Regions from separate parts of the Paraliobacillus sediminis genome, predicted to be linked through region 1. Evidence: riboswitches for the same ligand, from Rfam matches in the RefSeq annotation. Region 1 holds a riboswitch; the other holds the start of a gene.

The links. A riboswitch is a leader RNA that binds a small molecule or an ion and turns the genes downstream of it on or off. The one in region 1 is predicted to bind S-adenosylmethionine.
Region 2: another riboswitch for S-adenosylmethionine. It lies ahead of D2K60_RS03805 (bifunctional homocysteine S-methyltransferase/methylenetetrahydrofolate reductase); the one in region 1 lies ahead of D2K60_RS00835 (methionine ABC transporter ATP-binding protein).

What each region holds. Positions count from the first base shown of each region.
Region 1 covers NZ_QJSI01000001.1:180,081-184,580, forward strand. Annotated here, with positions in the region: gene solA (N-methyl-L-tryptophan oxidase) at 1-905, shown strand, start outside; SAM riboswitch class I at 1,008-1,109, shown strand; gene D2K60_RS00835 (methionine ABC transporter ATP-binding protein) at 1,230-2,264, shown strand; gene D2K60_RS00840 (methionine ABC transporter permease) at 2,254-2,916, shown strand; gene D2K60_RS00845 (MetQ/NlpA family ABC transporter substrate-binding protein) at 2,975-3,787, shown strand; gene rpsN (30S ribosomal protein S14) at 4,169-4,438, shown strand.
Region 2 covers NZ_QJSI01000001.1:879,908-884,407, reverse strand. Annotated here, with positions in the region: gene D2K60_RS03820 (carbohydrate ABC transporter permease) at 1-96, opposite strand, end outside; gene D2K60_RS03815 (YesL family protein) at 204-851, opposite strand; gene D2K60_RS03810 (hypothetical protein) at 1,239-2,888, shown strand; SAM riboswitch class I at 3,101-3,208, shown strand; gene D2K60_RS03805 (bifunctional homocysteine S-methyltransferase/methylenetetrahydrofolate reductase) at 3,310-4,500, shown strand, end outside.

The DNA.
Region 1 (4,500 bases):
CAGACGAGCAAATTTTTATTCCAACGGGTGTTATTAATATTGCAAAACCTGATTCTCCATTTATGAAAAACGTAATTAATAGTGCGGAAAACTACTCACTTAATGTAGAACATTTAACTGCTGAGGAAATTAATCAAAGGTGGCCTGGTTTTGACGTGCCTGAAGGTTATATGGGTTGTTATGAAGTAGATTCAGGTGTATTAATGAGCGAAAATTGTATTAGAACTTTTAGGAACCAAGCGGAAGCGCATGGTGCTGTACTTAAGGTCAACGCGCCTGTAACGGCTATCTCTATTTTTGGAAATAGTGTAGAGGTGAAAACAGCAGAAGAAACTTTTACCGCAGAATCGCTAATCTTGGCTCCAGGTGCTGGTACAAGAAAGCTACTTCCACTAATCGGTTTGGATCTACCATTAGAAGAGCAAAGAAATACGTTTTCTTGGTTTCAAACAGAGGAAAGTATGTATCATTCTAATATGTTTCCGGCCTTTTCTTTTGAGTTACCTAATGAAACCTATTATGGATTTCCAAGCATAGCGCAGACAGGAGTTAAAATTGGCCGACATGATGGAGGGATTCCACGAGATATGGACAAAGCCATTGATCCATTTGGTACACAGGAACAAGATGAACAAGATGTTAGTAGTTTTGCTAAAAGTTGTATGCCTAAACTTGGCCAACACAAAATGGGAAAAGCATGCACATACACGAACACACCAGATTCAGATTTTATAATTGATCGGCATCCAAATCATGACCATGTGGTGATTGCCTGTGGTTTCTCTGGACATGGATTTAAATTTAGTAGTGTGATCGGAGAAATTCTAAGTCAATTATTGACGGGGAATAAGGAGTCAGCATTAGATATTAGTCCATTTTCGATAAAAAGATTTTCTGAATCATAGACTTTATAAACTTTGTATTCTGAAAGCTTTGTCGCATTTTGTTGACAATTATGTGAACAGTAGTTATTATTGATTAAACTAATGGATTTACTAATTAAATATTGCTTATCAAGAGAGATGGAGGGACAAGGCCCGATGACATCCAGCAACCTTCTTTAGAGAAAGGTGCTACATCCTACAGGAGATTATTCTGGAAGATAAGGTTTTTTAGATACAAGAACCTCTTTCGATAGAATTAGGTTCTTTTTTGTCTACAGAGTTAAAAATAGAATGAAAATAACTTGACCAGAAGCGTCTTTGAGCGTGCAAAAGGAGTAGAGATTCATGTTAGTGCTGGAAGGAATTCGGAAGGTTTATGGCGAGGGTGGCAATAACCCAGTTGAGGCTTTAAAGGAGATTAACCTTGAAGTGAAAAAGGGAGAAATCTTCGGTGTAGTTGGCTACAGCGGCGCAGGTAAAAGTTCCTTAATTCGTTGTGTGAATTTATTAGAAAAGCCGACCTCCGGTAAAGTTTTTGTGAACGGAAAAGATTTAACAAAACTAGACGCAAAGCAGTTAAGAGCTGAACGAAAGAAAATAGGGATGATATTTCAACAGTTTAATCTCCTACATTCGAAAACCGCTTTTGGAAATGTGGCAATGCCACTTATTTTAGAAGGGTATTCAAAAGATAAAATCGAAGAAAAGGTACTGCAACTTCTTTCTTTTGTTGGTTTAGGGGACAAGGTGGATCATTATCCTGAGCAGCTTTCTGGCGGACAAAAGCAAAGAGTTGGTATTGCAAGAGCACTTGCTACAGATCCACATGTCTTGTTATGTGATGAGGCTACTTCTGCGCTTGATCCAGATACAACAAATGCGGTATTGGAAGTGTTAAAGCAGGTCCGTGATGAGCTAGGTATTACGATTTTACTAATTACACACGAGATGAATGTAATTAGAGATATTTGTGATCGAGTCGCGGTCCTAGATGGTGGCATGATTGTCGAACAGGATACGACAATCAACTTGTTTACAGAACCGCAAACATCAATTGCAAGGAGCTTTGTTCGAACAGTGTTAAATGATGCACTACCTGAAGCAACATTGAAAAAAGTACTTGAAAAAGATGCGTCCCATTCTGTCTACAGAATTCTTTACAAAGGAGAGTCTGCTAATGATCCACTTCTCTCTGATGTTGCCAAGAAATTCCCGGTAGATATTAATGTTATCTATGGAACAATTACAGAGATCCAGCAACAGCCTTTTGGTAATATTATTGTCGAATTCAATGGTGAGCCAAATGAGATTAAAAACGTGGTTAACTATATCAAAAGGAAGCAGGTAACGATCAAGGAGGTGGTATCAGATGCAGTTTGATTGGGCATGGTTTTGGCCAGAACTATTCGGTTCATTAAACGAAACATTATACATGATTATTGTCGCTTTCTTTATTTCAATTTTAATTGGTATCCCACTTGGAATCATTTTAGTTATAACGAGAGAACGAGGCATTCTAGAAAATAAAGCAGTGTTTAACGTGTTGAATGTTATTGTGAATGTACTTAGATCCATTCCATTTATAATTCTAATTGTTGCAATTCTACCGCTTACCAGACTCATTGTAGGTACATCGATTGGTACAACTGCTGCGATTGTTCCGCTAGTATTTTATACGGCACCGTATATCGGAAGGTTGGTAGAAAACTCCTTACTAGAGGTTAGTCCAGGTACAATTGAACTAGCTGAGGCAATGGGAGCAACACCTTGGCAAATCATTTGGAGATTTCTTTTACCAGAAGCATTAGGTTCGTTAATTTTATCGCTGACTATTGCAATCATCGGTTTAATAGGTGCTACTGCTATGGCTGGTGCTGTAGGTGCAGGTGGTATTGGTGATTTGGCCATTTCTTATGGTTATAATCAATTCCAGACAGAGGTTATGATCATTACTGTTATTATATTAGTAATTATGGTTCAATTTATTCAATCATTAGGAAATTACTTAGCTAAGAGAATTAGAAGATCATAGGTTGAGGATGTATTTAATCCCTTACTATATAAAATAACTACAAGAAGGAGTTTACAAAATGAAGAAAATTTTATTTACGCTTACTGGACTATTACTTTTATTTATAGCAGGTTGTGGATCAGACAACGACACTGTTAAAGTTGGGACGACAACAGCCGAAACACCAACATGGGAGCTAGTGAAGGAACTAGCAAGTGAAGAAGGCGTAGAGATCGAAATTATTCAATTCAGTGATTATGTACAACCGAACATTGCTCTAGATAATGGAGAGATTGATTTAAATGCATTCCAAACAATCAGTTATTTTGATTCTTTCACTGAAGAGCGTGGCTTAGACCTATCTGCAATCGGAACAACGCCGATTTGGCCTATGGGTATTTACTCAGATGAAGTGGAGGAATTAAGTGAATTAGAGGAAGGTGCACAAATTATCGTGCCCAAAGAACCAACAAACTTAGGTAGAGCATTAATGCTCCTTCAAAAGGCGGAACTAATTACACTTGAAGAAGGCTTTGAAGGTGCAGGCGGTGTAGAAGCTATTGTTGAAAATCCAAAGGACTTTGAAATTGTACCTGTAACAGCTGGTCAAACAGCGCGTGGCTTAGAAGACGCAACAGCAGCAATTATTAACTCAGATGTTGCAATTGCTGCAGGATTAAATCCAACGGACGACCCAGTTTTCCGTGAAGATGCCGAAAACGTACCATACATTAACATTATTGCAGCACATACAGATCGTAAGGATGAAGAATCACTTCAAAAGATTGTAGACATCTATCACTCAGATGAAGTGACAAGCTTTATTGAAGAAGAGTACGAAGGAGCAGCTGTTCCAGTAATCCGACCGATTGAAGAAGTTATAGGCGAATAATATAAGAAGTAACCTTGTATGGGTGCTACACCCCAGAAGTTAGAGATTAATAATCTAACTTCTGGGGTGTTTTTTATTTCTAATCTCGTTGTATAGAACTGTTGATAAATGCACCTCGATTCCTCCTGTATGTACTAATTATATAAACAATCGAAGCATAGTTATGCGTTTAAAGAAATGTGCCATTAAACCTCCTTATTGCTATTTTTTAAAATAGAAGTATATATAAATACAATAAATCGTAATAGTTACTGTTTACAAACGAGGAAACATAATCTATAATAATCATTAAAACGAAATCATTACGATTTAAGTAAATGCGGGTTATGTTTTTTTAATTAACAAATCGTAATGATTATTATTTGTGAGGAGGTATAAGAAATGGCTAAAAAATCAAAGATTGCGAAAGAGAAAAAACGCCAAGAAATGGTAGTTAAGTATGCAGAGATAAGAAAGGAATTAAAGGCTAAAGGTGATTATGTAGCACTTAGTAAATTACCGCGGGACTCATCGCCAATAAGATTGAAAAATCGTTGTGAGATAACGGGTAGGCCTAGAGCATATATGAGGAAGTTTAAGATGTCACGTATTGCCTTTAGAGAGTACGCACATAAAGGTCAATTACCTGGAATAAAGAAATCAAGCTGGTAATAGACGTGGTTCGTAAGCAAAGTAGGAATTGTAAGCTTCGGGATATTTAAATACGTAAATGA
Region 2 (4,500 bases), 700 kb from region 1:
AATAGAAACACCAATTAACATAGGAGAGACAAATAGCGCACCTGCTATGCTTTCATTTTTTTCTATTTTTGTTTTTTTAAAATTTATTTTTGGCATTTTCTTTAGATTTTTTTGGACATCAACTTTTTCTTCCATATGTTTCACCTCATTTATATAATTTATATAAAACTGTAAATGACATTCATAAACGCTATTGTTAACGTTTACATTTTTTGATCCATTAGCACCGTTATTGGTTCCTTGCTAATATTCGTAAACACGTGTCGTGAGAAGAACATTGTTATAAAACATAGCCCGCTTCCTAAGTATAATAGGGCTATTGCAGGGAATATCAAACAAATAAACAAAACGCATATAACCGACGTACACATAATGAATGTTCTGAAAGGAAATGACACCCCTATAATCAATGCCGACTTAAAATGCTGGAGCGTAGTGTTTTGATAGTGAACAGCAATCGGGAAAATGTATAGCATCACCAGTAAATATAAAATAAAAACCGTGGTAAAACTAGCTAATAGAAAATATTTGATCGCACCATCAAACGAGTTAAGCAAATTTAAATCAATTACGATAAACACTCCTACAGTAACTAAAACAAGTCCAATAGCATTTGCTTGTTTGAAATCCGACTTGTAAAAAGATAGGAATGTGCGGAATATTGGAAAATTCTCTTCACCATTTATCCATTTTCTCATAATAGCGTACATTGCTTGCGTGGAAGGCCCTAATCCCATGAAGATAAATCCAATTAATATGAATAGCAGCCATAATAAATTAAGATAAGCTAATCGGTAAATCCACTCACATATCCTTACTATTTTTCCAGACCAGCCAACCTGAAAATCCATAATACCCTCCCCTTTGCTAGTTTTATAATTTTATCTTATACGCTTATTTTAATAAAAAAGGAATTGCAATAATAGAAAATTTTTTGACTATAATCTTTGTTTTTTTTACTTATTATGAAACGAGAGACTAACCACACACATTAGTAGGTTGGAAATAGTTATAATGTCTACGCCTCGTAATCTCTTTCTATTTAATCTAGGCTATTCTCTAAGACTCGTTTTTTCGACTCATGAGTTTCCACACCAAAAAAAATTCCAACCATAGAATATTTCTTGCTTCTTTTTTTACTATTATGTGCTTTTTTTTTACAACTTCTGAATATCAAACATTGAATCCTCATCCATCCTGTATAATCTGTGAAAAGATTGAAAGGAGATTACAACTATATGAGTTTCGAGAAGAGACAAATGCAAGTAATACAATTAGCTGCTGAAAAAGCACTAGAATTACCACCTATTAAAAATAATTACTGGTTTTTAGACGATATCCGTGATAACTTCTATTATGCGATGCACTTATATACCGCATCACAAGATAATCGAATTTCACTTACTGCAGACAAAAAAATTGCTAAGGAACGAGCAGAGGATATTTTATTTCACAGTATAAAACTTCAAGATCAAAATGAGCATAGTGAATACTTTGGACATTGGCCACTCAACCTTGATCCAAACCCTGAATTAGCGGAACCTAACACACTTCCTGTTGAATTTTTTGGTGGATTACTTTTACATTTTTATAACAAACATTCTGATTCACTTTCTAGTAATCTATTAACTGAAATGGAAACTGCGATGTTTTCGATATATAAAAGTGATCTTTTAAATCAAAACCCTGAGCAATTCATACACCATGAAACGAAAATATTTGTTTTACAATTAATGTATGGCAAACATTTTAACGATACAGCAATGCTTTGCACTGGGTACAGTAATATAAAAGCAGTATTATCACATAGTAAAGAAAACGGTTTGAGAGAGTACGGTAGTCTTCCTTGGTTGTGGCATTGGATTCAATCAGTTGATTTTGCCAGAAATCATATGACAGACGAAACGATTAAACAAACACTAACAGAACTATTAGACTTTTTGTGGAAAGAACGAGCAACTTTTTACTTAAAAGGGGCTTGGATTGGTTCTCATTCACGTTCTTTACCACATGATATTCCAAAGTACTCCAATACACTAAATGATTATATTCAATTTGGAGATTTACCTAAGCCCAATATCATTACCCGCTTAGAAGGAGCTGGATTTATTTCTTATCAAGCACCTGATTCCATTCGCCAATTAAGCATAGATCACAGCATTCCTATCGAAGTAAAAAAGAAGGTTAACGTCTGTTTTGAAGAGTCAGAAAATCCGTTTGATGCCTTGCACCATTACGCTTATATTACAGATTCTTATGCTGTTGGTGGATTGTGGGAACGTACCAACGAATATTTAAATGAACAGCATCGCTGGGGGGTCTCTCTACCAGTTCAAAATAACCTTTCGATAAATCAACTTTATTTCTTTCATCCAGGCGAGGGGTATCAAGAAGGTGATGCGCGGCATCAAAGTCCCAATAGTCAGGTAATCTATCATAAAAATGTGGTCGGGTCTTTATATCATCAACTTAATGAAACTAATTACCCATTTATTATTGGGTTCTTACCTAAAGCAAAATGGGTGCGTATAAAGAAAAATATATGTGCTGATATTGAGGACGTTTATATCTCGATTTATCTTCACCAACCGTATTCCATCACTGACAAAGATGACCTTATTTTCGTCAAAAGTTACGGCAATCAACATGCGGTTGTTGTGGAAATTCTCGCTAAAAAGGAAGCTGAAAACTTTTCTATTATGAATTTTAACCAATTCCAGAATCATATCAAAGCACAAGAAACTGTTGTCGAAACTAGCGATGATTCCATTTCTATAATGTACAAGTCACTACATGAAGATATTATTAAACTAGCATATTCCAAGTCTAGAAAGTTAGAGCAAATCATCAACGGGCATTCTGTTCGTTTTACAGATTACACAATATAAGGTCCTATGGTAGCTTTTAAACGATCGATGAGATTTCAACGTAGAATAGATAAAACTGTAATGATGTGTTTTTATGATCAATTCAATGATATTTATAATTACAAACGACTTTTATTTAGCGAATAAATAGTTTGAATATTTTCATTATAGCTGTTGACATTTTTTAGAATGTAACTTACTATAACAGGGAACATAAAACTAAATAGTTAGTCTTCTTATCAAGAGAGGTGGAGGGAACGGCCCTTTGATACCTCGGCAGCTTACTTTTTACATAAAAGTACTGTGCCAATTCCGTCAGACGTATGTTTGAAAGATAAGAAGAGTAAGGCTGTCATTATAGAAAACAATTATAATACTGCCCCTCTTCTTAATTGAAGGGGGGTTTTTTGACGTAATAAACTAAAAAAGGAGGTTTGATCGATTGGATTTATTAACCGCACTGAAGGAAAAGATTCTAATTGCTGATGGTGCTATGGGTACCTTGTTATACTCACATGGTGTTGATCGTTGTTTTGAAGAATTAAATTTAACCCATCCAGAAGAAATTTATCATACACATAAGGCGTATGTAGAAGCTGGAGCTAATGTTATCCAAACAAATACGTACAGTGCAAATTATATTAAACTGGCACGTTATGGATTGGAAGATAAGGTAAAAGAAATTAACACGCAAGCAGTAAAAATAGCTAAAAGAGCTGCAAATAAGGATACATTTGTTGTTGGAACAATTGGCGGTATTCGCGGAAGTCAAAAAAACCTTGGTTCAATAGAGGAAATCAAGCGCATTTTTCGTGAACAGCTTTATTGTCTTTTATTAGAAGGTGTAGATGGGCTTCTTTTAGAAACGTATTATAGCCTTGAAGAATTAAAAACCGTTTTAGTCATTGCTAGAGAAGCAACTGATCTTCCGATTATTACGAACATTTCCATGCATGAAATTGGTCTATTAGAAAATGGCACACCGTTAAATGACGCGTTAACACAATTAGACGATGCTGGTGCAGATATCATTGGTGTGAATTGCCGATTAGGTCCACACTATATGATTGAATCTTTAAAAACAGTTGACTTACCAAAGACGGCTTATCTTTCCGCTTATCCTAATGCGAGTCTACCAGCATACAGTGATGGGAAGTTAATCTATAACAATAACCCTGACTATTTTGAACGATGTGCTAGAGAATTTCGTAATCAAGGTGTGCGATTAATTGGCGGTTGTTGTGGTACCACACCCGAACACATTAAGGCACTAGTAAAAGGTATCGAAGGTCTCACACCTTTAGTAGAAAAGAATGACGTTAAGCACCATCAGATTGTAGAAGTAAAAGAATCAGCTACTAGAAAAAAATTGGATCTAGCTCAAATTGTCGAACGTAGACATTCTATTATTGTCGAATTAGACCCACCAAGGAATTTACAAACGAAAGAATATTTAGCAGGTGTGCAAGCATTAAAAGATGTTGGCATTGACGCAATAACAATGGCTGATAATTCGTTAGCCACACCACGGATTAGTAATCTAGCAATGGCAACACTAATAAAACAGAAAAAAATACCTATGACAACACTTCTTCATCTAACTTGTCGTGACCGCAATTTAATCGGCTTACAG